DNA from 3 places in the Streptomyces sp. NPDC051921 genome. Region 1 is predicted to be linked to each of the others. Evidence: riboswitches for the same ligand, from Rfam matches in the RefSeq annotation. Region 1 holds a riboswitch; each other region holds the start of a gene.
What was found. Region 1 has a riboswitch for thiamine pyrophosphate ahead of thiC (phosphomethylpyrimidine synthase ThiC). Riboswitches for the same ligand answer to the same signal wherever they lie in the genome.
Positions count from the first base shown of each region.

Region 2: it holds a riboswitch for thiamine pyrophosphate, as region 1 does, so the genes downstream of both, AB0M16_RS31115 (thiamine ABC transporter substrate-binding protein) here and thiC (phosphomethylpyrimidine synthase ThiC) in region 1, are expected to answer to the same signal.
Region 3: it holds a riboswitch for thiamine pyrophosphate, as region 1 does, so the genes downstream of both, thiO (glycine oxidase ThiO) here and thiC (phosphomethylpyrimidine synthase ThiC) in region 1, are expected to answer to the same signal.

Region 1 covers NZ_JBFAXU010000013.1:203,668-212,995, reverse strand. The annotation lists gene AB0M16_RS19405 (YibE/F family protein) at 1-1,187, opposite strand, end outside; TPP riboswitch at 1,260-1,406, shown strand; gene thiC (phosphomethylpyrimidine synthase ThiC) at 1,401-3,197, shown strand; gene AB0M16_RS19395 (hypothetical protein) at 3,313-4,170, opposite strand; gene AB0M16_RS19390 (metallophosphoesterase) at 4,333-5,571, opposite strand; gene AB0M16_RS19385 (LacI family DNA-binding transcriptional regulator) at 5,885-6,991, opposite strand; gene hisC (histidinol-phosphate transaminase) at 7,462-8,547, shown strand; gene AB0M16_RS19375 (cyclophilin-like fold protein) at 8,566-8,943, opposite strand; gene AB0M16_RS19370 (cytochrome ubiquinol oxidase subunit I) at 9,147-9,328, shown strand, end outside.
Region 2 covers NZ_JBFAXU010000028.1:106,256-115,583, forward strand. The annotation lists gene AB0M16_RS31110 (iron ABC transporter permease) at 1-858, opposite strand, end outside; gene AB0M16_RS31115 (thiamine ABC transporter substrate-binding protein) at 927-2,021, opposite strand; TPP riboswitch at 2,103-2,213, opposite strand; gene rlmN (23S rRNA (adenine(2503)-C(2))-methyltransferase RlmN) at 2,243-3,349, opposite strand; gene AB0M16_RS31125 (hypothetical protein) at 3,604-4,023, opposite strand; gene AB0M16_RS31130 (phosphatidate cytidylyltransferase) at 4,172-5,281, opposite strand; gene frr (ribosome recycling factor) at 5,281-5,838, opposite strand; gene pyrH (UMP kinase) at 5,933-6,697, opposite strand; gene tsf (translation elongation factor Ts) at 6,856-7,692, opposite strand; gene rpsB (30S ribosomal protein S2) at 7,804-8,694, opposite strand; gene AB0M16_RS31155 (M23 family metallopeptidase) at 8,950-9,328, shown strand, end outside.
Region 3 covers NZ_JBFAXU010000022.1:77,462-86,789, reverse strand. The annotation lists gene pknB (Stk1 family PASTA domain-containing Ser/Thr kinase) at 1-957, opposite strand, end outside; gene AB0M16_RS26900 (thiazole synthase) at 1,058-1,852, opposite strand; gene thiS (sulfur carrier protein ThiS) at 1,858-2,118, opposite strand; gene thiO (glycine oxidase ThiO) at 2,115-3,278, opposite strand; TPP riboswitch at 3,276-3,387, opposite strand; gene AB0M16_RS26885 (FAD-dependent oxidoreductase) at 3,578-4,771, shown strand; gene AB0M16_RS26880 (Rv2175c family DNA-binding protein) at 4,814-5,179, shown strand; gene thiE (thiamine phosphate synthase) at 5,275-5,925, shown strand; gene metF (methylenetetrahydrofolate reductase [NAD(P)H]) at 6,265-7,182, shown strand; gene AB0M16_RS26865 (hypothetical protein) at 7,234-7,998, shown strand; gene AB0M16_RS26860 (NAD(P)/FAD-dependent oxidoreductase) at 8,091-9,328, opposite strand, start outside.

The DNA.
Region 1 (9,328 bases):
AGCAGCATCAGCGGAAGCGCCGCACCGGCGTACGCGAGGACCAGGGTGTTCACCACCGAGGCGATGTGGTCGCGGCCGATCCGGATGCCGGCCCGGTAGAGCGCCCGCGGCCCCATCGTCGGATCGGCCTGGTGCAGCTCCCACACCGCCGAGGTCTGGGTGACGGTCACGTCGTCGAGCACACCGAGCGAACCGATGATGACTCCGGCGAGCAGCAGACCGGACATGTCGATCCCCGGAAAGAGTCCGTGGATGAGACCGGTGTTGTCGTCGGTGTTGCCGCTGAGTGCGGCCCAGCCGATGAAGAACGAGCCGAGCAGCCCGATCAACAGCAGCGACACCAGCGTGCCGAGCACGGCCACCGACGTGCGGGCCGAGAGTCCGTGACACAGGTAGAGCGCGATCAGCATGATCGCGCTCGCGCCGACGATGGCGACCACCAGCGGATTCGATCCCTGGATGATCGCCGGCAGGATGAAGAAGGACAGCACGAGGAAGCTCGCGGCGAGCGCGATCAGCGCCATCACGCCGCGCATCCGGCCGACGACGACGACCGCCAGCGCGAAGATGCCCGCGAGCACGAAGAGCGGCACCTTCCGGTCCACGTCGGTGACCGAGTACTGCAGGTCGCGCGGGGCGTCGGGGGCGTACGCGACCACCACGCCCTGCCCCTCGTGCAGCTGCCTCGGCGCGTCCGGCTGCACGATCTCGGTGAAGGTACGGCCCTTCTCCGGCCCGCTGGTGACCATGACGGTCGCCTTCGCGCACTGCCCCTGCTGCCCGTTGACCGCCTCGCGACCCTCCGGGGTGGAGGTGTCGCCGGTCGGCGGCACCTGGGCGGCGTTCACGTCCTTGCAGTCGATGTGCGCGACGGCGGTGACCTTGCCCTGCTCGGTCTGGCGGTCGAAGCCGACGCCCGTCCGCTGGTGCGCCGGGGTGCTGCCCGGCCACAGCACCAGCAGCCCGACGGCCACAGCGGTCGCGAAGGGGATGAGGACCGCGGCGATGACCTTCCGCAGATGCCGGGAGACCGGCGCCGCGGGCCCGTGGCTGTGCGCGTGACCGTGTCCGTGGCCGCCGCCCCCGCTCCCGTGGCCCGGGCCGCCGGGCCCGTCCCCGTGGCCCTGACCAGGCCCGTGGGCATGCCCGTGGTCGTGCGGTTCGTGGGGCTGATGCGTCGAAGTCACCGACCGATCATCGCAAGAACAGTCGGGGGCCCACTGTTCAGCACGGCCGACATGACGCTAGCGTGGTGGCACCTTTGCACACGCGGGAGCTCGGAGCACCGGGCTGAGAGGGCGCTGATCACCGTACACACGTACTGACGTACGTACGGGAGGAGGCTGCGCCGACCGCCGAACCTGTTACCGGGTAATGCCGGCGTAGGGAGATTCGGTCTCATGACCATTCAGGATGCACGCACGCCTGCCTCCGACCAGACGGACGGCCGGAACGGCCAGGGCGAGCGCACGCCGGGCTGGCACAAGGGATACGTCGAGGGCTCCCGCCCCGACCTCCGGGTGCCCGTCCGTCAGGTGCACCTCACCAACGGCAAGGACGTGACGCTGTACGACACGTCCGGCCCGTACACCGACCCCACCATCGACACCGACGTCCGGCGTGGCCTGCCGCCCCTGCGCGAGAACTGGATCATCGCGCGTGGCGACACGGAGGAGTACCCGGGCCGTCCCGTCCGCCCCGAGGACGACGGCATCAAGCACACCTCGCCGCGCGGCGGTGGGCTGAGGAACCTCGACGCGGTGTTCCCGGGCCGCCCGCGGCTGCCCCGTCGTGGCCGCGACGGCCAGGCCGTCACGCAGCTCGCGTACGCCCGGCGTGGCGAGATCACGCCGGAGATGGAGTACGTCGCGATCCGCGAGAACGTCTCCCCCGAGGTCGTGCGGGAGGAGATCGCGGCCGGCCGCGCCGTGCTCCCGGCCAACGTCAACCACCCCGAGATCGAGCCGATGATCATCGGCAAGCGGTTCCTGGTGAAGGTCAACGCCAACATCGGCAACTCCGCGGTCACCTCCTCCATCGAGGAGGAGGTGGAGAAGATGACCTGGGCGACCAAGTGGGGCGCCGACACGGTCATGGACCTCTCCACCGGCCGCAACATCCACACCACCCGCGAGTGGGTGCTCCGCAACTCCCCCGTGCCGATCGGCACCGTGCCGCTCTACCAGGCCCTGGAGAAGGTCGACGGCAAGGCGGAGGAGCTGACCTGGGAGATCTACAAGGACACGGTCATCGAGCAGGCCGAGCAGGGCGTCGACTACATGACGGTGCACGCCGGCGTGCTGCTGCCGTACGTGCCGCTGACCGCCCGCCGCAAGACCGGCATCGTCTCGCGCGGCGGCTCGATCATGGCCGCCTGGTGCCTCGCGCACCACAAGGAGAACTTCCTCTACACGAACTTCGAGGAGCTCTGCGAGATCCTCGCGGCGTACGACGTCACGTACTCGCTCGGCGACGGCCTGCGGCCCGGCTCGATCGCGGACGCCAACGACGCGGCGCAGTTCGCCGAGCTGAAGACCCTCGGCGAGCTCAACACGATCGCCAAGCGCCACAACGTGCAGACGATGATCGAGGGCCCGGGCCACGTCCCGATGCACAAGATCAAGGAGAACATCGACCTCCAGCAGGAGATCTGCGAGGAGGCGCCGTTCTACACGCTCGGCCCGCTGACCACGGACGTCGCCCCGGCGTACGACCACATCACCTCGGGCATCGGCGCGGCGATGATCGCCTGGTGGGGCACGGCGATGCTCTGCTACGTCACGCCCAAGGAGCACCTGGGCCTGCCGAACAAGGACGACGTCAAGACCGGCGTGATCACCTACAAGATCGCGGCCCACGCGGCGGACCTGGCCAAGGGCCACCCGGGCGCGCAGGAGTGGGACGACGCGCTGTCCGACGCGCGGTTCGAGTTCCGCTGGGAGGACCAGTTCAACCTGGCGATGGACCCGGACACGGCTCGTGAGTTCCACGACGAGACGCTGCCGGCGGAGCCCGCGAAGACGGCCCACTTCTGCTCGATGTGCGGCCCGAAGTTCTGCTCGATGAAGATCTCGCAGGACATCCGCCGCGAGCACGGCGGTGACCTGAAGGCGGACGAGATCGAGGCGGGCATGGCCGCGAAGTCGGCCGAGTTCGCCGCGTCCGGCAACCGGGTCTACCTGCCGATGGCCGACTGACCCCGGTCCGCTGAGCGGCAACGGCCGCCTGCCGACCGGCACCGGCCCGCTGACCGGCACCGGCCCGCGACCCTCGGGGGAGTCGCGGGCCGGTGCCCTCGGGGGAGTCCGGCGGTCACTCGGGCCTGGGCTCGGGCTTCCCGAAGTCCGGGCCCGTGAAGTCGGGGCGCGTGTACTCCGGGCCCGTGAAGTCCGGGCTGGTGAAGTCGGGGCTCGTGTAGGTCGGGCGTGGCGCCGGAGCGCCCTCGTTGGGGCTGGTGAAGTCCGGGCCGCTGTACCCGACCTTCGGTATGCGGCGGGCCGGGGGCGGCGTCGGCCGCTCACCCGGCGGCGGTACGGCGAGGGCGTCGCGGAGGAAGGGCAGGACCCCGCGCTCCAGGAGCGCCTGGCGCCAGGCCGCCCGGGCGCGCGACAACTCGTCGTCGGGGTCCGGGGCGTGGACCTCCGTCGCGCTGTTGCGCAGGGCGGTGACCAGCAGCCCGGCGGCGGCGCAGAGCAGACCGGCCGCGCCGAGGGCGCCGAAGAACAGGCCCGCGGTGAGCAGTGTGTCGGCGAAGGCGGGCGCCGGGTCCAGCATCTTCAGGACCGCGCCGACCAGCAGGAAGATCACGGCCGCGGTGCCCGCGAGCAGCGGGGCGAGGACGGTGACGACGGCGACCACGCCCGCGCCGGCCGCGGCGCCGCCCTCGACCGGCACGTCGGCCGTACCGCTCGCCAGGGAGCTGCCCGCCGAGCGGATCTGCTCACGGAGCTGCTCGCGGACCTTCACGAAGTGGTCGTACTCGACCGCGGCCGCGGTCGTGATCAGGGCCGTCGCGTTCAGTGCCATCGCGCGCAGCTGGGCGGTCGTGAGCCTGGTCCCGACCTCGGCGAGATCCGGACGTTCGTGCGCGGTGCGCAGTGCGTCGTCGAGGACCCGCTCGAACTCGGCGCGATCCTCGGTCAGCAGGTGCGGAGCCACGTTCATGTGCATCCCCCGATGCTCCGTAAGGGCCGGAACCGGCCGTGGGGAACGGCAGGTCGGGCGGAAACGGAGGAGAGCCTGCTACGGATGAGCCGATGGTATTGCGGTTACGGCACGCGGTGACAGGGTGTTTCGGGAAATCGCCTTCCCCGGATGCGGAGGGTTAATGCGTCAGGCGGGCAGCGGGAGTTGAACGACCAGCAGCTTTCCGGCCATGGTCACTCCGCCGTCCATCGCGATGGCGAGCCCGTCCGCGTAGACGTGCGGGCCGTCCACGACCGGGCGCTCGCCCTCCTCGCCGTCCTCGGTGCCGACCTGGCCGAGAAGGTACGGGATGGGGCTGTGGCCGTGCACGATCCGGCGTCCGCCGTACGTGCCGAGCAGCTCCTGGACCGCCTGCGGCCCGGCGGCCTCGTCGCGGAAGGCGAAGCGCTTGGTGAACTTCCGGAAGAGGTCCCAGACCTCGTCCGCGTCGTTCCGCGTGAGGATCTCGTGGACCTTGTCGTTGACGTCCTCGATGGTCTGGCCGTACTCCAGATACGCGGTGGTGTCGGAGTGCAGCAGCAGGTGCCCGTCCTCCTCCACCACGGCGTCGAGCCGGGACATCCACTGGAGGTGCACGTCCTGGAGGCGGTCCATGTCGTGCTTCTGGCCGCCGTTGAGCAGCCAGGCGGCCTGGAAGGTGGCGGTGCCGGCGCCGGAGCTCACCGGCGTGTCGCCGAACCGCTTGGCGCCGATGAGCAGCAGCTCGTGATTGCCCATCAGGGCCTTGCAGTAACCGCCGGCGGCGGCGGCCTCGGCGGACAGGCGCATCACGAGGTCGATCACGCCGATGCCGTCGGGGCCGCGGTCGGTGAAGTCGCCGAGGAACCACAGGCGGGCGTTGCCGGCGGACCAGCTGCCCTGCTCGTCGATGAGGCCCTGGGCGTGGAGGGCGGCGAGCAGCTCGTCCAGATAGCCGTGGACGTCGCCGACGACGAAGAGCGGGCCGGGGCCGTCCGGGTTCGCGGGGACCGGCTGGGGCGCGGGCGTGACCTGCACCTGGACGGTGTCACCCCGGTTGATGACCGGCAGGTCGCGCTCGGTCGGGGTGTAGCCCTCGGGCGGCTCGTCGGTGGGGTAGGCGTTGCCGGGGTGTCCGACGGAGCCCAGGTGGATCGTGGCGTCGGCCGGGACCGGCGTGGCCGCCGGGGCAGGAGAGGCGGGTGGCGACGACGGAGCCGGTGGGACCGACGGAGCCGGTGGGGCCGACTGGGCCGGTGGGGCCGACGGGGCGGCGCTGGGGAACGGGTCGACCGAGTGGCTCTGAACGGGCACCCGGGCGTACGGAGGTACGCGGAAGTCACGCAACGTCGCCGTGCGCACCACGGGTTCCTGTCCGGCCCCCTGTGTCATCGACCCCTCCACCACCGTCGCGATGCCCTGCACATCGCGGACCGTCCTGGTCGTGGAGGTCCGCGGTGCCGTCCGCCCATCATAGGAATGAGGGTCCTCCTGTGTGACGCACCAGGGGTGGTGAATCCGGGTCCACTCCGGGTTCACCGGTTGTTTCGCCCGAATTGGGAAGGTCCAGGCCAGGGGCGGGGCCGGGTCGCCCGCAGGTTTACGCCCGTCCCGTGCCCGTCCCGTCCCCGGCGCGCGGCCTCCTCCTGCCCGGCGCGCGCCCCGATCCCGCGCGCGCCTTCCCCCGATCCGGGGCGCGTCGCCTCCCCGCCCGTCGGTATCAGTCCTTCGAGGGAGACCTCGGCGGGCTCACCGTCGTCCGCGGCGACCGGCGCTGCGAAGAGGTGCGGACGATCAGTTCCGTCGGTATCACCTGCTCGACCGGGCCGTCCGTCTCGATCCCCTCGATGGCGTCGATGAGGAGCTGGACGACGGCGGTGCCGATCCGGCGCGGCTTGAGCGAGAGCGTCGTGATGGGCGGCTCGGTGTTGGCGTAGACGGTCGACTCGCTGCAGCACACCAGCAGCAGGTCGTCCGGTACGCGCAGCCCGTAGCGGCGGGCCGCCGCGAGCAGGTCGGTGCCGTTGGGGTCGAAGAGCCCGTACACGGCGTCGGGGCGGTCCGGGCGGGCGAGCAGCCGGTCGGCCGCGACGGCGCCCGCGCACGGGTCGTGCGCCGGGTAGGCCTCGTAGACGGGGTCCTGGCCCACCCGCTCGCACCAGTTGAGGTACGCGGTGGTGGAGAGCCGGGTGTAGGTGTCGGTGGTGGTGCCGGTGAGCAGGCCGATCCGGCGGGCGCCGGCGGCCGCGAGGTGGTCGAGCAGGTCGAGGACGGCCGCCTCGTGGTCGTTGTCGACCCAGGCGGTGACGGGCAGGGTGCCGGCGGGGCGCCCGTCGGAGACGACGGGGAGTCCCTGGCGGACGAGTTCGGTGACGACGGGGTCGTGGTCGGAGGGGTCGATGACGACGGTGCCGTCCAGGGCGACGTTCGACCAGACGTCGTGACGGGAGGTGGCGGGCAGGATGACGAGGGCGTAGCCGCGGGCGAGCGCGGCCGAGGTGGCGGCTCTTGCCATCTCCGCGAAATACGCGAATTCGGTGAAGGTGAAAGGTTCATCCCCGTACGTCGTCACGGTCAGGCCGATGAGTCCCGACTTGCCCGTACGGAGCGTGCGGGCCGCTGCGGACGGGCGGTAGCCCAGCCGGTCTGCGACCTCGCGGACGTGACGGCGGGTGGCGTCCGGGAGCCGGCCCTTGCCGTTGAGCGCGTCGGAGACAGTCGTGATCGAGACTCCGGCGGCGGCGGCCACGTCCCGGATGCCCGCCCGGCCCTGCCGGCTTCCCCGGGTCTGTGCCCGGCTCACCTGGTGCTTCCCTGCTGCTGTCATGGCGAGCCGATAGTAGGGCGAGGGAGGTGGGTCGAGCCGGTCGCATATGCAGGCATGGGCGGGCACGTTTCTGCATGATCGTTAAGTGTCAATGGCCTGGGAAAACAAGGAAGTTCAGGTCAGCGGCATGGGACCAGGAGTCCCAGGTGCCCATGCACCTGGCAAGAGGGCGAGGTCTCGAAGAGGTCTCAACTCACCTCTACGGGCGATGCGCGCCACGGCGCTCGCCACCGGCGCACGCCACCCTCGTGAGCGCCCCCTCGTGGAGCGACCGGCTGTGGTCCGGGCGCCGGTCGGGTGTCGGGTCAGGTTTCGGTCAGGTGGTGGGTCGGGTGTCGTTCGGGCCTCGCCCCGTGGTCCACGGCTCCGGACGCCGTTGCCGCTCTGTTGTCCACAGGCCATTCGCAGAGGAGGCGAATCCTCATAAGGTGAGGAGTATTGGTGGTACGGATCGTCGAGGAGGACACACTGTGAGCGAGACCAGCGGGAGCCCGAAGCTGCGCGCCGAGCTGGACGGCATCCCCACCTACAAGCCGGGCAAGCCGGCCGCCGCGGGCGGGCCGGTCGCCTTCAAGCTCTCCTCCAACGAGAACCCGTATCCGCCGCTGCCGGGCGTGATGGAGAGCGCGCTGGCCGCCGCCGCGAACTTCAACCGCTACCCGGACATGGCGTGCACGGGCCTGATGGAGGAGCTCGCCGACCGCTTCGGCGTGCCCGTCACGCACCTGGCGACCGGCACCGGCTCGGTCGGCGTGGCGCAGTCGCTGGTGCAGTCGACCGCGGGGCCCGGCGACGAGGTGATGTTCGCCTGGCGCTCCTTCGAGGCGTACCCGATCATCACGCAGATCAGCGGGGCGACGGCGGTGCAGGTGCCGCTGACCGAGGGCGACGTGCACGACCTCGACGCGATGGCCGCGGCGATCACCGACCGAACCCGGCTGATCTTCGTCTGCAACCCCAACAACCCCACGGGCACCGCGGTGCGCCGTGCGGAGCTGGAGCGCTTCCTGGACCGGGTGCCCTCCGACATCCTGGTGGTGATCGACGAGGCCTACCGGGAGTTCGTCCGCGACACCGAGATCCCGGACGGCATCGAGCTCTACCGTGACCGGCCGAACGTGGCGGTGCTGCGGACCTTCTCCAAGGCGTACGGGCTCGCCGGCTTGCGGGTGGGCTTCGCGGTCGCCCACGAGCCGGTGGCGGCGGCGCTGCGCAAGACGGCGGTGCCGTTCGGGGTGAGCCAGCTCGCGCAGGACGCGGCGGTGGCCTCGCTGCGGGCGGAGGACGAGCTGCTCGGGCGGGTCGGCTCGCTGGTGGCGGAGCGCGAGCGGGTCCATGCGGGGCTCGTGGCCCAGGGCTGGACCGTGCCGGACACCCAGGCGAACTTCGTCTGGCTGCGGCTCGGCGAGCGGACCATGGACTTCGCGGCGGAGTGCGAGCGGCACGGCGTCGTGGTGCGGCCGTTCGCGGGCGAGGGCGTGCGCGTCACGATCGGTGAGTGCGAGGCGAACGACCTGTTCCTGAAGGCGGCGGAGGGCTTCCGCAAGGACGCGTAGTCCGTCAGGTCGGTCCGCTCAGTCGACGAGTTCCACGCGGATCGGGTCCCCGTCCCTGACGGTGGCCAGGATCCGCGGGTCCCCGTCCAGCGCGCCCAGGATGTTGCAGGGGCTCGCGAGCCGCGGTTCGTCGCCGCGCGAGATCGGCGTGGGGCCGTAGGGGAGGGCGAGTGCGTCCCCCTCGGTCCAGAAGGCCACCGTGCCCGGTGCGACGACCTGACGGGCGTCGGCTTCGAGCGGCACGGAGACCGGAGTGTCGAAGTAGACCTCCTCACCCCAGGTCCGGGCGGTGGAGGAGATCGGGAGAACCCCCGCGAGCGCCTTGCTCGTGGGGGTTTCGTCCATGGTGGCCATGGTGTGGCCGGCGGGCCAGGAGATGCGTATCCGAAGGGTCATGGCCCGGATTCAACAATATGTTGAAGGTCTTGGGAAGGGGTGACCTTCGGTAGGGGGACCCCGACCGAAGGTACGGATTTCGTATGAGCCATAATGCTTGTGAATGTGAACGCGTTCACAAGCGTGTCCCTGTTCCTCCCTGGATGGGTGGGATTAAAGGGGCAAACTGCCGACGTGACCACGCGATGTAAGGAGAAGACGTCGTGGACCTAGCTCTTGCGCCGGAGACATTGGCGCGCTGGCAGTTCGGCATCACCACCGTCTACCACTTCCTCTTCGTCCCCCTGACGATCTCCCTCGCGGCCCTCACCGCCGGTCTCCAGACGGCCTGGGTACGCACCGAGAAGGAGAAGTACCTCAGGGCGACGAAGTTCTGGGGCAAGCT
Region 2 (9,328 bases), on a different contig from region 1:
GCCGACGGAGAGCAGGACCGCGCCGAGCAGCAGCCACTGTCCGGCGCCGCGCGGCCGGGCCGCGGTCCGCTCCGGCGGGACGAGCCTCAGCGCCGTCTCCCGGCGCCGCACCATCCGCGCGTGCACGGCGAGGACCACGCCGACGGCGACGAACTGCACCATCGTGAGCACGGAGGCGGTGGACAGCTGGAGCCGGTCCGCGGTCTGCCGGTAGATCTCGGTCTCCAGGGTGGAGTACGCGGGGCCGCCGAGGATCTGCACGATGCCGAAGGAGCTGGCGGTGAACAGGAACACCATGAGCGCGGCGGCCGCGACGGCCGGGCCGAGCGCGGGCAGCGTCACCGTTCGCCAGGCCCGCCACCGGGAGGCGCCGAGCACCCGCGCGGCCTCCTCCTGGCGCGGGTCGAGCTGGGACCACAGGCCGCCGACGGTGCGCACGACGACGGCGTAGTTGAAGAAGACGTGGGCGATGAGGATGGCCCACACCGTGGTGTCGAGCCGCACGCCCCACCACTCGTCGAGCAGGCCCCGCCGCCCGACCAGCGCGAGGAACGCCGTGCCGACCATGACCGTGGGCAGCACGAACGGCACGGTGACGACCGCCCGCAGGATGCGCTTCCCGGGGAAGTCGAGCCGGGCGAAGACGTACGCGCCGGGCAACGCCACCAGCAGGGTGAGTGCCGTGGACGCGAGCGCCTGCCACAGCGTGAACCACAGGACGTCGAGGATCTCCGGCCGGGCCAGCGTGTCGCCGAAGCGGCCGAGCTCCCAGTGGCCGTCCGGCCTGAGCCCGCGCTCGACGATCGAGACGACGGGCCAGGCGAAGAAGACGGCGAAGAAGGCGACCGGCAGCACCATGAGGGCCAACCGCGCCGCCGTCCCCCGGCGGTCCGCTCGGACGGGGACCGCCGGGAGGCCTTCCCGGCCTACTTCAGGACGAGCGAGGTCCACTGCTCGATCCACTGGTCGCGGTTCTGGGCGATCTTCTCGGGCGCCATGGTCTCCGGCTTGTCGATCACCACGCCGTGCTTGGTGAACAGCTCGGGGAGGGAGGCGTCGTTGGCCACCGGGTTGACGAACATCTGCAGCGGCATGTCGTCCTGGAACTTCTTGGAGATCAGGAAGTCGATCAGCGCCTTGCCGCCCTCGGGGTTCTTCGCCCCGTTCAGGAGGCCGGCGAACTCGGTCTGCCGGAAGCAGGTGCCGGTGGAGACGCCGGTGGGGGCCACCTTCGGCTGCGGCTGGGCGTAGAGCACCTCGACCGGCGGGGAGGAGGCGTACGAGACGACGAGCGGGCGGTCGCCCTTGGCCTGCTTGCCGCCGGCGGAGCCGGAGAACTCCTGGTTGTAGGCGAGCTCCCAGCTGTCGACGGTCTTCACACCGTTGGCCTTGAGCTTCTTCCAGTAGTCCTGCCACCCGGCGTCGCCGTACTTCGCGGCCGTACCGAGCAGGAAGCCGAGGCCCGGGGAGGAGCGCTCGGGGTTCTCGACGACGAGGAGGTCCTTGTACGCGGGCTTGGCCAGGTCGTCGAAGGTCTGCGGCGGGGCCAGCTTCTTGTCGGTGAAGTACTGCTTGTCGTAGTTGACGCAGATGTCTCCGGTGTCGATCGGGGTGACCCGGTGCTCCTTGTCCAGCTGCAGCGCGGCCGGCACCCGGTCCAGGCCCTTGGCCTCGTACGGAGTGAAGATGCCGTTGTCGAGGGCCCGGGACAGCAGGGTGTTGTCGACGCCGAAGAAGACGTCGCCCTGCGGGGAGCCCTTGGTGAGGATCTCCTTGTTGACGGCCTCGCCGGCGTCGCCGCTCTTGAGCACCTTGACCGTGAAGCCGGTCTGCTTGGTGAACTCCGCCAGCACCTCCTTGGAGGCGTTGAAGGAGTCGTGGCTGACCAGGGTCACGGTCTTGGGCGCGGGCTCGCCGCTCTTGCCGGCCGATCCCCTGGCGCCTTCGGTGCCGCACGCGGCGAGGGTGGTGACGCCGAGCGCCGCGACGAGCGCGGCGGCGGCGGCCTTCTTGGTGTTCACGTGTTCTTCCTCCTGGGTGTGACCAGGAAGAGACGCGGCCCTGCCCGCGTCCGGGCGGCGGACGCGGGCAGGGCGCAACAGCTCGAGTTACGACCGAACTTCCTACCCAGAATGACCTGGGCGAGGTTCAGAGGGTCTGCGGTCTGACGGTCACCGCACTCTCAGCGCTGTGGCGCTCCCCTGTCGGAATATGCAGATGTGTTCGAGCTCAGAGTACAAGGTCAGCGTTCGGCGGCGGCCAGCTGTCCACAGGCACCGTCGATCTCCTGACCGCGGGTGTCGCGGACGGTGACGGGAACACCGTGGGAGGCGATGGCCTCGATGAACGCCTTCTCGTCCTCGGGGCGGGACGCGGTCCACTTGGATCCGGGCGTCGGGTTCAGCGGGATCAGGTTGACGTGCACCCGCTTGCCCTTGAGCAGGCGGCCGAGGAGGTCGCCGCGCCAGGCCTGGTCGTTGATGTCCCGGATCAGGGCGTACTCGATGGAGATCCGGCGGCCGGACTTCTCCGCGTACTCCCAGGCCGCGTCGAGGACCTCGCGGACCTTCCAGCGCGTGTTCACGGGGACGAGCGTGTCGCGCAGCTCGTCGTCGGGCGCGTGCAGCGAGACGGCGAGCCGGCACTTGAAGCCCTCGTCGGCGAACCGCAGCATGGCCGGCACCAGACCGACGGTGGAGACGGTGATGCCGCGCTGCGACAGACCGATCCCGTCCGGCTCGGGGTCCGTCAGCCGCCGGATGGCGCCGACGACCCGCTTGTAGTTGGCGAGCGGCTCGCCCATCCCCATGAAGACGATGTTCGAGAGCCGCGCCGGGCCCCCGGGCACCTCGCCGTCGCGCAGCGCGCGCATGCCGTCGACGATCTGGTGGACGATCTCGGCGGTCGACAGGTTCCGGTCGAGCCCGGCCTGCCCGGTGGCGCAGAACGGACAGTTCATTCCGCAGCCCGCCTGCGAGGAGATGCACATGGTCACCCGGTCCGGGTAGCGCATGAGCACCGACTCCACGAGGGTGCCGTCGTGCAGCCGCCACAGCGTCTTGCGGGTGGTGTCGTCGTCACAGGAGACGTGCCGCACCACCGACATCAGATCGGGCAGCAGTTCCCCCGCGAGCTTCTCGCGCGAGGCGGCCGGGATGTCGGTCCACTCGGCCGGGTCGTGCGCGTACCGCGCGAAGTAGTGCGTGGACAGCTGCTTGGCGCGAAACGGCTTCTCGCCGATCGCGGCGACCGCCTCCTTGCGCTCTGCGGGCGTGAGGTCGGCGAGGTGCCGCGGGGGCTGCTTGGCTCCGCGCGGGGCGACGAAAGTGAGTTCTCCGGGCTTGGGCATGGTGCTACCAGTGTCGCAGACGGCGGCCGGTTACCCGGTCCGCGAGCCTTCGGAGGCCGGGCGGACGGGCGGACGGGGACGCCCCGGAAGCGGGGGCGACCGGTCCTGAGACCCGTGTGCGCCCCCGCGCGGGGTGCCGGCGGTGGCCGCCGGCACCCCGGTCAGCGGCGGCCGTGAACAGGGTCACCCCCGCCGGCGCCCGGCCGTCGGTGCCAGTGAGCAGGCCTGCCGGCCGGCCCCCCGGCGGTGGCGGCTCAGTACTCGTCGCCGCAGCCCAACGCCGTCTCCTGGCCGTACTGGTTCGTGCGCTGCACGCAGGCGTGGATCCGGTAGCCGGGGCCGTCGTAGTAGAAGTAGGTGTAGCTCCACTGGTCCCCACGCTTCAGGTGGTGGGTTCCGCTGACCTGCTTGTACACGTAGCCGCCGCTGAGCGTGCGGCGCTCCAGCCAGAAGTGGCAGACGCTGCCCAGGGGCACCGAGTCGTCCGCGAAGAACTCGCCCCGGGCCTGATAGGTCTCCGAGCTGTCGAAGTCCTGCACCCGCATGTTGGCGTGGCAGCCCGCGACGTTCTTGTAGATGATCCCTTCCCATTCGGTGGCGTTCGCCGGGGTCGCGACGCCCAGGGCAAGCGTGAGACCGGCGGCGCCGATCATCGCCTTCCGCATGAAACGCATCGTGATGCTCCTTGATCTCTCCGGTGGGAGACCGAGAATCACACCCCGGACGTGGGCGCGTATTGGAGAAAAACGAACACCCTTTCGCCTGCGCGAAGGGCCCGCCGCCCGGGGGGACGACGAGCCCTTCGCGCAGGAGGATCGCGGGTCAGCCGCTGCCCACGAACAGCACCAGCAGCAGCCACACCACCGGCGCCGTCGGCAGCAGGGAGTCCAGGCGGTCCATGATGCCGCCGTGGCCGGGCAGCAGCGTGCCCATGTCCTTGATGCCGAGATCACGCTTGATCATCGACTCGCCCAGGTCGCCCAGGGTCGCGCTGGCCGCGACCGCCAGGCCCAGCAGGAGGCCCTGCCACCAGGTGCCGCCGTCGATCAGGAACTGCATGCACAGCGCGCCCGCCGCCATCGCGAACGCGACCGCGCCGACCAGGCCCTCGCGGGTCTTGCCGGGGCTGATGCGCGGGGCCAGCTTGTGCTTGCCGAAGCGCCAGCCGACCGCGTACGCGCCCGTGTCGCTGACCACGGTCAGCACCAGGAACGTGAGCACCCGCTGCGGCCCGTCGTCGGCGGTCAGCAGCATCGCCACGAAGGTCGCCAGGAACGGCACGTAGAACGCGGCGAAGACACCGGCCGTGACGTCCTTCAGATAGCCCTCGGGCGGCTCCGTCATGCGCCATACGAGCACCGCGAGCGCCGTGAGCGCCATCGCGACCCACGCGCCCTCCGCGCCCCGCACGTAACCGGCGACGACCATCGCCGCACCGCCGACCGCGAGCGGGACCAGCGGGGCCTTGATGCCCTTGCGCTCCTGCAGGCGGGAGGTCAGCTCCCACAGACCGACCACCACGGCGACCGCTATCACGCCGACGAACGCCGGCTTCCAGATGAACAGCGACGCGATGATCACGGCTCCGAGCCCGACACCGACCCCTATCGCAGCGCCCAGATCACGACCCGCGCTCTTCTTCTGCCGCGGCTTCTGCCGGGGCGAAGGCGCAGGCGCGGGCTGGGACGGGCTGGACATGGGCTCCTGCGGGTGCTCGTGCGGCGTCTCGTCACGGAACAGGGGACCGCTCGGCTGAGCGGCCCCCCGGTCGTGATCGTCCTGGTTGTCGCCGGCGGGAACGTCGGACGCGATGGGCATGGGCCGAGTCTGCGCCGCCTGCCGCCCTTCGTAGGCGGGACCCGCCGGGGCAGGCCCCTGGTCGGGTCCCCCGAAGCCGGTTCCGGCCGGGGCCCCCCAGGAAGAGTCGTTCATCAGACCTCGAGCAGCTCGGCTTCCTTGTGCTTCAGCAGCTCGTCCACCTGCGTCACGTACTTCGCGGTGGTGTCGTCGAGCTCCTTCTCGGCGCGGCGGCCCTCGTCCTCACCGACCTCGCCGTCCTTCACGAGCTTGTCGATGGTCTCCTTGGCCTTGCGGCGCACGGAGCGGATCGAGATCTTGGAGTCCTCGGCCTTGCCCTTGGCGACCTTGATGTACTCGCGGCGGCGCTCCTCGGTGAGCTCGGGGAACACCACACGGATGATGTTGCCGTCGTTGCTCGGGTTGACGCCGAGGTCCGAGTCGCGGATGGCCTGCTCGATGTTGCGCAGCGCGGACTTGTCGAACGGGGTCACCACGGCCATGCGCGGCTCCGGCACCGAGAACGACGCCAGCTGGTTGATGGGGGTGATGGCACCGTAGTAGTCCGCCACGATCTTGTTGAACATCGCCGGGTGCGCACGGCCCGTGCGGATCGCGGCGAAGTCCTCCTTGGCGACCACGACGGCCTTCTCCATCTTCTCCTCGGCCTCGAGGAGGGTCTCTTCGATCACCACTTGCTCCTGCGTGTCGTCGCGTTGTGTCCTGCACGGTGTACGACCGGCAGGGCTCTGTCCATCCCCCTCGCGGGGCGGTTCCCGGTTCGGGTCAGGCCCGGGTGCCCTGGTCGCTCACGAGAGTGCCGATCTTCTCACCCTTCACCGCGCGCGCGATATTGCCCTCGGCGAGCAGTTCGAAGACGAGGATCGGCAGGTTGTTGTCGCGGCACAGGGTGATGGCGGTGGCGTCGGCGACCTTGAGGTCGCGGGAGAGCACCTCGCCGTACTCGAGTGCGTCGAACTTGACCGCGTCCGGGTTGGTCTTCGGGTCGGAGTCGTAGACCCCGTCGACACCGTTCTTGCCCATGAGCAGGGCCTCGGCGTCGATCTCGAGCGCACGCTGCGCGGCGGTCGTGTCGGTGGAGAAGTACGGCATGCCCATACCGGCGCCGAAGATGACCACGCGGCCCTTCTCCAGGTGGCGCACGGCGCGCAGCGGGATGTACGGCTCGGCGACCTGGCCCATGGTGATGGCGGTCTGGACGCGGGAGTCGATGCCTTCCTTCTCCAGGAAGTCCTGGAGGGCGAGGCAGTTCATCACGGTGCCGAGCATGCCCATGTAGTCGGAGCGGGCCCGGTCCATGCCGCGCTGCTGGAGCTCGGCGCCGCGGAAGAAGTTGCCGCCGCCGATCACGATCGCGATCTCCGCGCCGTCGCGGACGACGGCGGCGATCTCGCGCGCGATCGCGTGCACGACGTCCGGGTCGACCCCGAGGCCGGTACCGCCGGAGAAGGCCTCTCCGGACAGCTTCAGCATGTAGCGGCCGGCCTTCTTGCCGTTGTTGTCGTCGCCCTGTGCGGCGCCCTGGTTCATGGAGATCTCCTCGTGCACATACGAAGAAGGCCATTGCCTGTGGGTCCTTGCGGTTTCCCGTACGGCAATGGCCTCCTCGTCAGATCTGCGGTCGTCCCACGCGTGCGCGGACGACTGCCTCAGACCCTACCCGGGTCCGGTGTCCGTTGCGTACGGACTCAGATGCCGACCTTGATGCGGGTGAAGCGCTTCAGGGTGACACCGGCCTCGTCCAGGACCTTCTGGACGGACTTCTTGTTGTCAAGGGCGTACGGCTGGCCGAGCAGCGTGGCGTCCTTGAAGAAGCCGTTGACGCGACCCTCGACGATCTTGGCGATCGCGGCCTCGGGCTTGCCCTCGGCGCGGGTGGTCTCCTCGGCGATGCGACGCTCGGACTCGACGACCTCGGCCGGGATGTCTTCCTTGGTGAGGTACTTCGGGGCGAACGCGGCGATGTGCTGGGCGACACCCTTGGCGACGTCGGCGTCGGCCTTGTCGAACTCGACGAGGACACCGATCTGCGGCGGGAGGTCCGGCATCGTGCGGTGCATGTACGCGAAGACGAAACCGTCGCCGTACTGCGCGAAGCGGTCGAGGACGATCTTCTCGCCGAGGTTGGCGTTGGCCTCGTCGACGTACGCCTGGACGGTCTTGCCGGCCTCGATCTCGGAGGCGAGCAGCGCGTCGAGGTCGGCCGGGGAGGTGGCGGCGACGTGCGCGGCGAGCGCGTTGGCGACGGCGAGGAACTTGTCACCCTTGGCGACGAAGTCCGTCTCGCACTTCAGCTCGACCAGGACACCGGAGGTGTTGTCGTCGGCGATGAGGGAGACCACGGCGCCGTTCTCGGCGGAGCGGCCCTCACGCTTGGCGACACCCTTCTGGCCCTTGATGCGCAGGGCCTCGACGGCCTTGTCGACGTCGCCCTCGGCCTCGTCCAGGGCCTTCTTGCAGTCCATCATGCCGGCGCCGGTGAGCTCGCGGAGCTTCTTGACGTCAGCGGCGGTGTAGTTCGCCATGAGTCTTGTTCTCTTTCGAAGTCTGAAAGATCGGGCTGGTCCACGGGTGGACGGCGGGGGCTTCGTGGGCCCCCGCCGTCGTCACCCGAAGGTCCTGAGGGACCGGAAGGGTCAGGCCTGCTCGGCGTCGGCGGCCGGCGCCTCAGCGGCCGGGGCCTCGGCAGCCGGGGCCTCAGCGGCCGGGGCCTCGGCCTCGGCGGCGGCCGGGGCCTCGTCAGCCTTCTTCTCGCCCTCGAGGAGGTCGCGCTCCCACTCGGCGAGCGGCTCGCCCGCGGCCTTCTCGCCCGGCTTCGAGTCGCCGGTCGCGGCGCCGGAACGGGCGATGAGGCCCTCGGCGACGGCGTCGGCGATCACGCGGGTGAGCAGGGTGACGGAGCGGATCGCGTCGTCGTTGCCCGGGATCTTGTAGTCGACCTCGTCGGGGTCGCAGTTGGTGTCGAGGATCGCGACGACCGGGATGTGGAGCTTGCGCGCCTCACCGACGGCGATGTGCTCCTTCTTGGTGTCGACGATCCAGACGGCGCTCGGCACCTTCTGCATCTCGCGGATACCACCGAGGGTCTTCTCCAGCTTGGCCTTCTCGCGGGAGAGGACCAGGAGCTCCTTCTTGGTGAGGCCGGAGGCGGCCACGTCCTCGAAGTCGATCTGCTCGAGCTCCTTGAGGCGCTGCAGACGCTTGTAGACGGTCGAGAAGTTGGTGAGCATGCCACCCAGCCAGCGCTGGTTGACGTACGGCATGCCGACGCGGGTCGCCTGCTCGGCGATGGCCTCCTGGGCCTGCTTCTTCGTACCGACGAACATGATGGAGCCGCCGTGCGCGACGGTCTCCTTGACGAACTCGTAGGCGCGGTCGATGTACGACAGCGACTGGAGCAGGTCGATGATGTAGATGCCGTTGCGCTCGGTGAAGATGAAGCGCTTCATCTTCGGGTTCCAGCGACGGGTCTGGTGACCGAAGTGGACGCCGCTCTCCAGCAGCTCCCGCATCGTGACGACGGCCATGGCCGTATCTCCTTGGGTTTCTCGGTTGTGTTCCTGACGCCCCGACGCGCCGTGCCACGAGGGACCGAAAGGCGCTGCCACCCGTCGAGGAGACCGGTGGCGGGGCGTGCGAAGTCGACCCGGTGACCCGGGTCGCCATGGAAAGTGTACGGGACCCACGAGGCACCGGGTGACGGCACTGTCCACAACCCGGGGGTTGTCCACAGATTCCGGCGATGCCGGTCATGGGCCGGACGGCCCGGGCAACCTGCCGTCATGCATCTGATCCCGATCATCCTGCTGACCCTGACCGCTTCGGTGTGGCCTGTCGGTCCGCCTCGGCCGGACGTGCTCCGCGGCTGGGAGCCCCCACCGACCCCGTACGCCGCGGGCCACCGCGGCGTCGATCTGGCGGCCGCGCCGGGCACACCGGTCGTGGCCCCCGCGGCGGGCACGGTCTCCTTCGCCGGCCCGGTGGCCGGCCACGGGTTCCTCACCCTGACGCTGACGGGCACCGGCCTCCCGCCGCTACGGACGACCTACGGCCCGGTGGAACCCCTGCTCCCGGCGGGGGCGGCGGTACGCGCGGGCGACGTCGTCGCCCGGACGGCGGAGGGCGGCCACTGCGCGGAGCCCTGCCTCCACTGGGGCCTGC
Region 3 (9,328 bases), on a different contig from region 1:
GCTGGTGTGCTCGACGGGCAGGGGCTGCACGCGCGGAATGACCGACGTCCGGTCGTCCTCACCGCCGCCCTCCTGGGCCCGGGCCTGCGGAGGCACGGCGTCGAGCTGTTCGTCGCCGAGCGCGGCGCGGCCCGCCCGGACCTGGGCGAGCAGGGCGACGGCGTCGTACGGCCGCAGCTCGGGGTCGCGGGCCGTGGCGCTCGCCACCAGCTCGTCCAGTTCCCGGGCGAGCCCGGGGACGGCGCCGGAGGGGGCGGGCACGTCGGTGTTGAGGTGCTGGTAGAGCACCTGGGCCGGGGTGTCGCCGGAGTGCGGCTTGGCGCCGGTGAGCATCTCGTACAGCACGACCCCGCACGCGTACACGTCGGCGCGGGTGTCGGCGGTGCCGTGCTCGATCTGCTCCGGGGCGAGGTACGAGACGGTGCCGAGGACGGCACCGGTGGTGTCGGTGGCCGAGCCGACGGCCCGGACGAGCCCGAAGTCGGCGACCTTCACCCGGCCGTCGTCCCCTATCAGCACGTTCTCCGGCTTCATGTCGCGGTGCACGAACCCGGCCCGGTGCGCGGCGCCCAGCGCGGCGAGCACCGGCTCCAGGATGTCGAGCGCCGCCCGCGGCCGCAGGGCGCCGCGTTCGCGCAGCACGTCGCGGAGGGTGCACCCGGCGACGTACTCCATGGCGAGGTACACGTAGGCGCCGTCCGCGCCCTGGTCGAAGACCCCGACGACGTTGGGGTGCGCCAGGCGGGCGACGGACTTGGCCTCGCGCATGAACCGCTCCACGAACGCGGCGTCCGTGGCGAGGTCCGGGTGCATCACCTTGAGCGCGAGTTCCCGGTCGAGCCGGGTGTCCAGGGCCCGGTAGACCGTGGCCATCCCGCCGACGGCGATGCGCGCGTCGACGCGGTAGCGGCCGTCGAGCAGCCGCCCGACGAGGGGGTCCTGAAGGGTCGTGTCCACGGCGTCGAGTCTACGAGGGCCCGCACCCGCCCCCCGCCCGTCGCCCCGGGACTGCAGCCCAGCTGTGACGCGGGCCGCGGCCCCGGGGCGCGCGGAGCGGTCAGAAGGCCGGGCGTTCCGGATCCAGCCGGGCGCGGCCGTCGCGGGGCGAGGAGGCCTCCGCGAAGTGGCGGCGGGGGATGCGGCCCGCGCGGTGCGCGAGGCGGCCGGCCTCGACCGCGTGGCGCATGGCCTCCGCCATGAGGACCGGCTCCTGGGCCCGGGTCACCGCGGAGGCGAGCATCACCGCCGCGCAGCCCAGCTCCATCGCGAGCGCCGCGTCCGAGGCCGTTCCGGCTCCGGCGTCCAGGATCACCGGTACGCCGGCCCGCTCCACGATCAGCTGGAAGTTGTGCGGGTTGCGGATGCCGAGGCCGGAGCCGATCGGCGAGCCCAGCGGCATGATCGCCGCGCAGCCCACGTCCTCCAGCTTCTGTGCGACGACCGGGTCGTCATTCGTGTACGGAAGGACGACGAAGCCGTCGTCGACCAGCGTCTCCGCCGCGTCGAGCAGCTCCACCGTGTCCGGCAGCAGCGTCCGCTCGTCGGCGATGACCTCCAGCTTGATCCAGTTCGTGCCCAGGGCCTCGCGGGCCAGCCGGGCCGTGAGCACCGCCTCGCCGGCCGTGAAGCAGCCCGCCGTGTTCGGCAGCACCCGGATGCCGAGCCGCTCCAGCACGGACAGGACCGAGCCGCGCACGTTCGGGTCCAGGCGGCGCATGGCCACCGTGGTCAGCTCCGTACCGCTCGCCACGAGGGAGCGTTCGAGCACGTCGAGGCTGGGAGCCCCGCCCGTGCCCATGATCAGGCGGGACGAGAAATCCGTGCCGCCGAGCGGGAAGACGTCGTCGGACATGGCGCTCAACCTCCCTGCACCGCGGTGAGGACCTCGACCCGGTCGCCGTCGCCGAGCAACGTCGTGGCCCACTCGCCGCGCGGGACCACCGTCTCGTTGAGGGCGGCGGCCACCCCGGAGGGCGCCGCGGTGAGGGTCGCCACGAGTGCGGCGAGGGAGACGGGGCCGGTGAGGGTGCGGGCCTCACCGTTGACGGACACGGTCACGGAGCCGCGCACGGACGCGTGCGCGGTGGCGTTCGGGGACTCGTTCAGGGGCGCGTTCATGCGTGCTCCAGGTGCGCGGGGGAGAAGCGGCGGGCGGTGAAGGCGCGTGCCTCGTCGGGCAGCGTGCCGGAGGTCAGCGCGTCCGCCATGACGTCGCCGGTGACGGGGGTCAGCAGGACCCCGTTGCGGTAGTGGCCGGTGGCCAGGTGCAGCCCGGGCAGGGCGCTGGGGCCCAGCAGCGGCGCGTTGTCGGGTGAGCCGGGCCGCAGCCCGGCGCGGGTCTCGGTGAGCGGCAGCTCGGTGATGCCGGGCACCAGCTCGTGCGCGTCGCGCAGCAGCTCGTACACCCCGCCGGCGGTGACGGTGGTGTCCCAGCCGAGCTCCTCGCTGGTGGCGCCGACGACCAGTTCGCCGTTCTCGCGCGGCACGAGGTAGACGTGGCTGCCGCGGACGACCGCGCGGACGGTCCGGGAGAGGAACGGGGCGTAGGCGGGCGGCACCCGCAGGCGCAGCACCTGACCCTTCACCGGCCGCACGGGCGGCAGGACCTCCGCCGGTACGCCGTCGAGCCGGCCGCTCAGGCTGCCCGCGGCCAGGACCACCTGCTCGGCGTCGAGCGCGGTGCCGTCGGCCAGGGAGGCGCCCCGGGCCCGGTCCCGCTCCACCGTCAGGCGCTCCGTCAGGGCCCGGTGGAAGACCACGCCGGCCCGCTCGCAGGCCGTCACCAGCGCGTCGGCGAGCCGGCGCGGGTCGACCTGGTGGTCTCCGTCCACGCGCAGTCCGCCCCGGACGCCCGGGGCCAGCATGGGCTCCAGACGGCGGCACTCGCGGCCGTTCAGCCACTCCGAGGACAGCCCGCAGCGGGTCTGCAGGGCGTGCAGCTCCCGCAGGTGGGCCCGGTCGTCGGCGTCGAGCGCGACGGCGAGGGTGCCGCAGGCGCGGTAGCCCACGTCATGACCGGTGGCCTCGGCGAGCTCGTCGACGAAGCCGGGGTAGCGTCGGGCGGACTCGAGATTGAGCCCGAGCAGGGTCTCCTCGCCGTAGTGGAGTTCGGTGACGGCGGCGAGCATCCCCGCCGCCACCCGGGCGGCCCCGCCGCCCGGTTCGGGGTCGGCCACGGCGGTGCGCAGTCCGCGTTGCGCGGCCCGCCAGGCCGTGACCAGGCCGATGATGCCGCCCCCGATGACGAGGACGTCAGACGTGGTGCGTGTACGCGACATGGGCGTCCAGCCCCTCCCTTCGCCGGCATGACCCGGATCAGGTTCGTACGGTCGGAGGCCGGCCAGCCTCCCTCTCAGCCCGGTCGTCCGGGCTCCCGCGAGTGCTTTACGGCGGCCAGACTAACCGCCGTCGACCGAGCGCCACAGGGCCCCTCCCTTCCTGACGGTCCGTCAGATGCGTAAGGTGGTCGGGTGAGCGAGCGGAGGCGGACACAGTGAGCGAGCAGCAGCAGGCACCGGCGGACGAGCGGCGGGCGCCGCGCCCGGCCGGACGGCACGTCGTGATCGTGGGCGCCGGGATGGCGGGCGTCCAGACCGCCGTCGCCCTGCGCGAGCAGGGCTTCGCCGGCCCCGTCACCCTCATCGGCGCCGAGCCCCACCAGCCCTACGACCGCCCGCCGCTCTCCAAGGCCGTCCTCCTCGGCAAGGCCGAGGACTCCGCCTTCGACGTCGACTTCGAGGCCCTCGACGTCGAACTCCGCCTCGGCGTCGAGGTCACCGGCCTGCGCGCCGCCGACCACGAGGTCGACACGGAGACCGGCCCCGTCCCTTACGACACGCTCGTCGTCGCGACCGGCGCCCACCCGCTCACCCTGCCCGGCAGCGAGGGCGTCCCCGGTGTCCACCTGCTGCGCACCCTCGACGACGCCGCCCGGCTCAAGCCCGTCCTGGAGAGCCGCCACGACATCGTCGTCGTCGGCGCCGGCTGGATCGGCGCCGAGTTCGCCACCGCCGCCCGCCAGGCAGGCTGCGCCGTCACCGTCGTCGAGGCCGCCGACCGCCCCCTCGCCGGCGCCCTGCCCGCCGAGGTCACCGCCCCCATGGGCGCCTGGTACGCCGAGAGCGGCGCCGAACTCCGGCTCCACGCGCGCGTGGAGCACGTCGAGGAGGGCAGGGTGGTCCTCACCGCCGACTCCACGGACTTCGGCGCCACCGGCGCGCCGCGCGAGCTGCCCGCCGACGCCGTCGTCGTCGGCATCGGCGCCCGCCCCGCCACCGGCTGGCTGGAGCGCTCCGGCGCCGCCCTCGACCCGAGCGGCGCGCTCACCGCCGACGACCGCCTGCGCACCTCGCTGCCCGACGTCTACGCCGTCGGCGACTGCGCCTCCTTTCCCTCCGCCCGCTACGGCGAGCGGCTCCTCGTCCACCACTGGGACAACGCCCTCCAGGGCCCCCGCACCGTCGCCGCCGACATCCTCGGGGCGGCCGCCGCGCCCTACGACCCGGTGCCCTACTTCTGGTCCGAGCAGTTCGGCCGCTTCGTCCAGTACGCGGGCCACCACGGCGCCGCCGACACCCTGCTGTGGCGCGGCGACCCGGCCGACGAGGCCTGGACGGTGCTGTGGCTGCGCGAGGACGCGCTCATCGCCCTGCTCGCCGTCGGCCGCCCCCGCGACCTCGCCCAGGGGCGCAAGCTGATCGAGCAGGCCGCGCCACTCGATCCGGCGAAGGCCGCCGACCCCTCCGTCCCCCTGAAGGCGGCAGTCCGGTAGGCCCGACTACCGACTGTCAGTCCGGGATGGCACGCTTGTCACGTGACCGAGATTGACGCAAAGACCGATGCTCTCGTCCCCGCCTGGCTCTACCTCCCCGACATCGCGGAAATGCTCGACGTCGAGGTGACGCGCGTGCGGCAGCTGGTCAAGGAGGGCCAGCTCATCGCCGTCCGCCGCGGTGAGCGCAAGGTGCTGCAGGTGCCTGCCGCCTTCATCCAGGGCGACAAGGTGGTCAAGGGCCTCGCCGGGACCCTGACCCTGCTGCGGGACGACGGCTTCAGCGACGAAGAGATGCTGGAGTGGCTCTTCACTCCGGACCCGACCCTGCCCGGCACCCCCGCGCAGGCCCTCGGCGAGAATCGCGGCACGGAGGTGAAGCGCCGCGCCCAGGCGCTCGCCGTCTGACGCACGCTCGCCGAGCAGTCCCACAGCACCCGCGGGTGCCGGGCCGGCCCTCGTGGCCGCCCGGCACCGGCACCACCCACCAGGGGGGAACGATCATGTCCACGCCTCGCGCACAGCTCGCCGACGCCCGGCTCTATCTGTGCACCGACGCCCGGAAGCGGCAGGGCGACCTGCCCGCCTTCCTCGACGCCGTCCTCTCCTCCGGCGTGGACATCGTGCAGCTCCGCGACAAGGGCATGGAGGCCGGCGAGGAGCTGGAGCACCTGGCCGTCCTCGCCGAGGCCTGCCGCCGCCACGGCAAGCTCCTCGCGGTGAACGACCGGGCCGACGTCGCCCACGCCATCGGCTCCGACGTGCTCCACCTCGGCCAGGGCGACCTGCCCGTGCCGGCCGCCCGCGCGATCCTCGGCGACGACGTGCTCATCGGGCGGTCCTGCCACGCCGAGGAGGAGGCGGCCGCGGCCGCCTCCGAGCCGGGCGTGGACTACTTCTGCACGGGCCCCTGCTGGCCCACCCCCACGAAGCCGGGGCGGTACGCGCCCGGCCTCGACCTCGTGCGCTACGCGGCCGGCCTGGCCCAGGACCGGCCCTGGTTCGCCATCGGCGGCATCGACGAGACCAACCTGGACGAGGTCCTGGACGCGGGCGCCCGCCGGATCGTCGTCGTCCGCGCGATCACCGAGGCCGACGACCCGGCCGCCGCCACGGCCTCCCTCGCCAAGCGGGTCCGCGAGCGCCTCGTCTGAGCACCGCAGCGACAGGAGGCGGCCCGGGGAACCCCGCGCCGGTCCGAAGATCGTCTGACGCGTCCTGCGGACCGCACGGCGAGCCCCGAAGATCGTCCCGGCGCGGCGTGGAGATCGTCCCCGCCGGGGGCGAAGATCGTCCCCCCCGGGGGTGAAGATCGTCCTCGCCGGGGGTGAAGATCGTCCTCGCCGGGGGTGAAGATCGTCCTCGCCGGGGGTGAAGATCGTCCCGGTCCGTGCGGAAGATCGTCCGAACGGAGGGCGTCTCGGTGTCCGGAAAGGTGTCCATTTCGCGGACACGGCTTCACCCGGCCCTTGGACCCCGTCTAACCTGCCCGTATGGCCCTTGGTACCGCTTCCGTCCGCTCGGACCGTGCTCGCACGGTCCGCGACATCCTTGCCGCCGGTCGGACCTCGTACTCCTTCGAGTTCTTCGCCCCCCGGACCGAGAAGAGCGAGCAGAGCCTCTGGAACGCGATGCGCCGGATCGAGGCGGTCGCGCCGAGCTTCGTCTCCGTGACCTACGGCGCGGGCGGCACCACCCGCGGCGGCACCGTCAAGGCCACCCAGAAGATCGCCTCCGACACCACCCTCACCCCGGTCGCCCACCTCACCGCCGTCGACCACTCGATCGCCGAACTCCGCAACATCCTGGGGCAGTACGCGGACGCCGGCATCAGGAACATGCTCGCCGTCCGCGGTGACCCGCCGGGCGACCCGCTCGGCGAGTGGGTCGCCCACCCCGAGGGCGTGCGCTACGCCGCCGACCTCGTCCGGCTGATCAAGGAGTCGGGCGACTTCTGCGTGGGCGTGGCCGCCTTCCCGGAGATGCACCCGCGGTCCACGGACTGGGACACCGACGTCCGCCACTTCGTGGACAAGTGCCGGGCCGGCGCCGACTACGCGATCACCCAGATGTTCTTCGACCCCGAGGCCTATCTGCGGCTGCGCGACAGCGTCCAGGCGGCCGGCTGCGAGACCCCGATCATCCCCGAGGTCATGCCGGTGGTGAGCGTGAAGACGCTGGAGCGACTGCCCCAGCTGAGCAACGCCCTCTTCCCCGAGAATGTGAAAGAGCGCATCCTCGCCGTCAAGGACGATCCGGCCGCTGTACGCTCCATCGGTATCGAGTTCGCGACGGAGTTCTGCGCGCGTCTGCTCTCCGAGGGTGTCCCCGGACTGCACTTCATCACGCTGAACAACTCCAAGGCGACGCTCGAGATCTACGAGAATCTCGGACTGCACCAGCAGTCGTGACCGGCCACACCCGCCCCGACCCGCGGCGGTGGCCGTAGGAGAGGGGCGGGCATGGGGTGGACGGTCCTCTACGTCGCGTTCGGCGTCGTGGCCTTGTGGCTGCTCGGTGAGGTGCTGCTGCAGTACAAGGCGCGGCTCCGCTGGCGGCTGCTCGCGTTCGGCGGCTTCCTCGGCGTGGTGATCGGCGTGCTGCTGCCGTCGGTCCTGGTCATCGTGATCGGAGCCGTCGCCTTCGCCGTCGGCCAGACCTATGTGACCCTTTCCTTCCGGCGCGGCTTCTCCACCGGCTGGGCCCTGGGCGGCAGCCCGGGCGCCAGCCGCCGCCGCAGGTCCGGCAATCCCGAGGCCCAGGCCGCCGGACCCACGCTGGAGGTCAGCGACCTCGCGTACGAGCCGGCGGACCACGCCGACGAGGACCTCCTGGCCGCCGCCGGGACGACGTCCGTGTACGAGCCCCAGCCGATGCCCGAGGACACCGGCCAGTACGCCGTCTACGGCACCTCGTACGAGCAGCAGCAGTACGCCGACCCCTACGCGACCGGGTACGAGCAGCAGCCCGCCTACGACTACGGCGCGGGCGCCCAGCAGCAGTACGCCGCCTACTCGGACCCGTACATCGGCCAGCAGTACGCCGACGCCGGCCAGCAGTACGGCGCCTACCAGCAGCAGCCGTACGCCGACCCGTACGCGCCCTCGTACACCTACGACACCCCGCCCGGCGGCGTCTGGGTGCCGCAGCAGCGGGACACCGACGAGCAGCACCAGCAGCACCAGCAGCAGTACGGGTACGGCGAGGACCAGCAGTACCGCTACTAGGGGGTGCTGCGAAGGCCGCGGGCGACCTTCGCGACATCCCTCCGAGGCCTGTCGTGCGGATCGGGCCGACCAGGCCCTGTTGCCCCGGCCGGCTACCGCGAGCCGCGGAAGTCCGCACCCTCCACGATGAGCCCGGTGACCAGCGCCCCCGACATCCCGGCGTGCGCGAGCCCGCCGCCGGGGTGGGCCCAGCCGCCGGCGAAGTAGAGGCCGGGGAGCAGGGAGGCGTTGCCCTCCGGGAGGTACCGCCCGCCCGCTCCCGCCAGGGCGGGCCCGGGCACCTCGGCCACGCCGGTCTCGTGGACCGTGTGCTCCGGGGTGCGGACCTCCTGCCACAGCAGCCGCTCCCGGAGTTCCGGCACGGCCGCCTCCGTCTGCCGCAGCATCCGCTCGGCGAACGCGTTCCAGTCCTGGCCGCCCCCGGTGCGCACGGTCGCGGTGACGGTCGCCGACTCGTGGGCGTCGTCCGGCCGGAGGGCCGCGTCGTCCGGCCGCAGCACGGTCACCGTCGGCAGCTCGCCGGAGCCGTGCACGAGCGTGCGGTGCGCGGCGCCGGGCTCGCGGGCCCCGCGCAGCGCCAGACAGACCGTCACCCGCCCGGTCGCGTCCGGGGCGAACGGCCGGAGCTCCGTGCCCTCCGGCACGATCAGCCGGTCCTCGGCATGGTGCGAGGGCACCGGCGCGCCCGACACCACGTGGTCCGCCTCGACGAGCTCGCCACCGGCCACTTCCACCCCGCACGCCCGGCCGTCCTTCTCCAGGACCCGCTCGACGGACGCGTCGAAGACGAACTCCACCCGCCGCTGCCGGCACCGTTCGTACACCGCGTCCGCGAGCGCGCGGACACCCCCGGCCACGTACCAGCTGCCGAAGGTCTGCTCCATGTACGGCAGCACGGCCGCCGCGGCAGGAGCCTCGGCCGGGTCGAAGCCGTAGCTCCAGGCGTACGAGTCGAGCAGCGCCATCAGGCGTGGGTCGCGCAGCTCGCGGGCGCCGATCCGGGCCAGGGTGGTCGTCGGGCGGCGCAGCAGGCCCGCCTTGAGGGCCGGGTAGGGCTCGCGGCCGAGCGGCGTGAGGTCCTCGGGCTGCGGCTCCTCCAGGAGCGGGCGGCGCGTGCGGTCCCAGGCCTCGCGGGCGCGCACCATGAAATCGCCCCAGCGCTCGCCCGTACCCTCGCCGAGTGCCGCGTCCAGGGCGGCGACCGTGCCCGCGCGCGAGGCGTTCGGCAGGTCGACGCGGGTGCCGTCGGCGAAGACGTGCCGGCTCGCCGGGTCGACCTGGGTGAGCGTCACGCACTCCTCCAGCGGCTGCTTGCCGGTCTTCACGAACA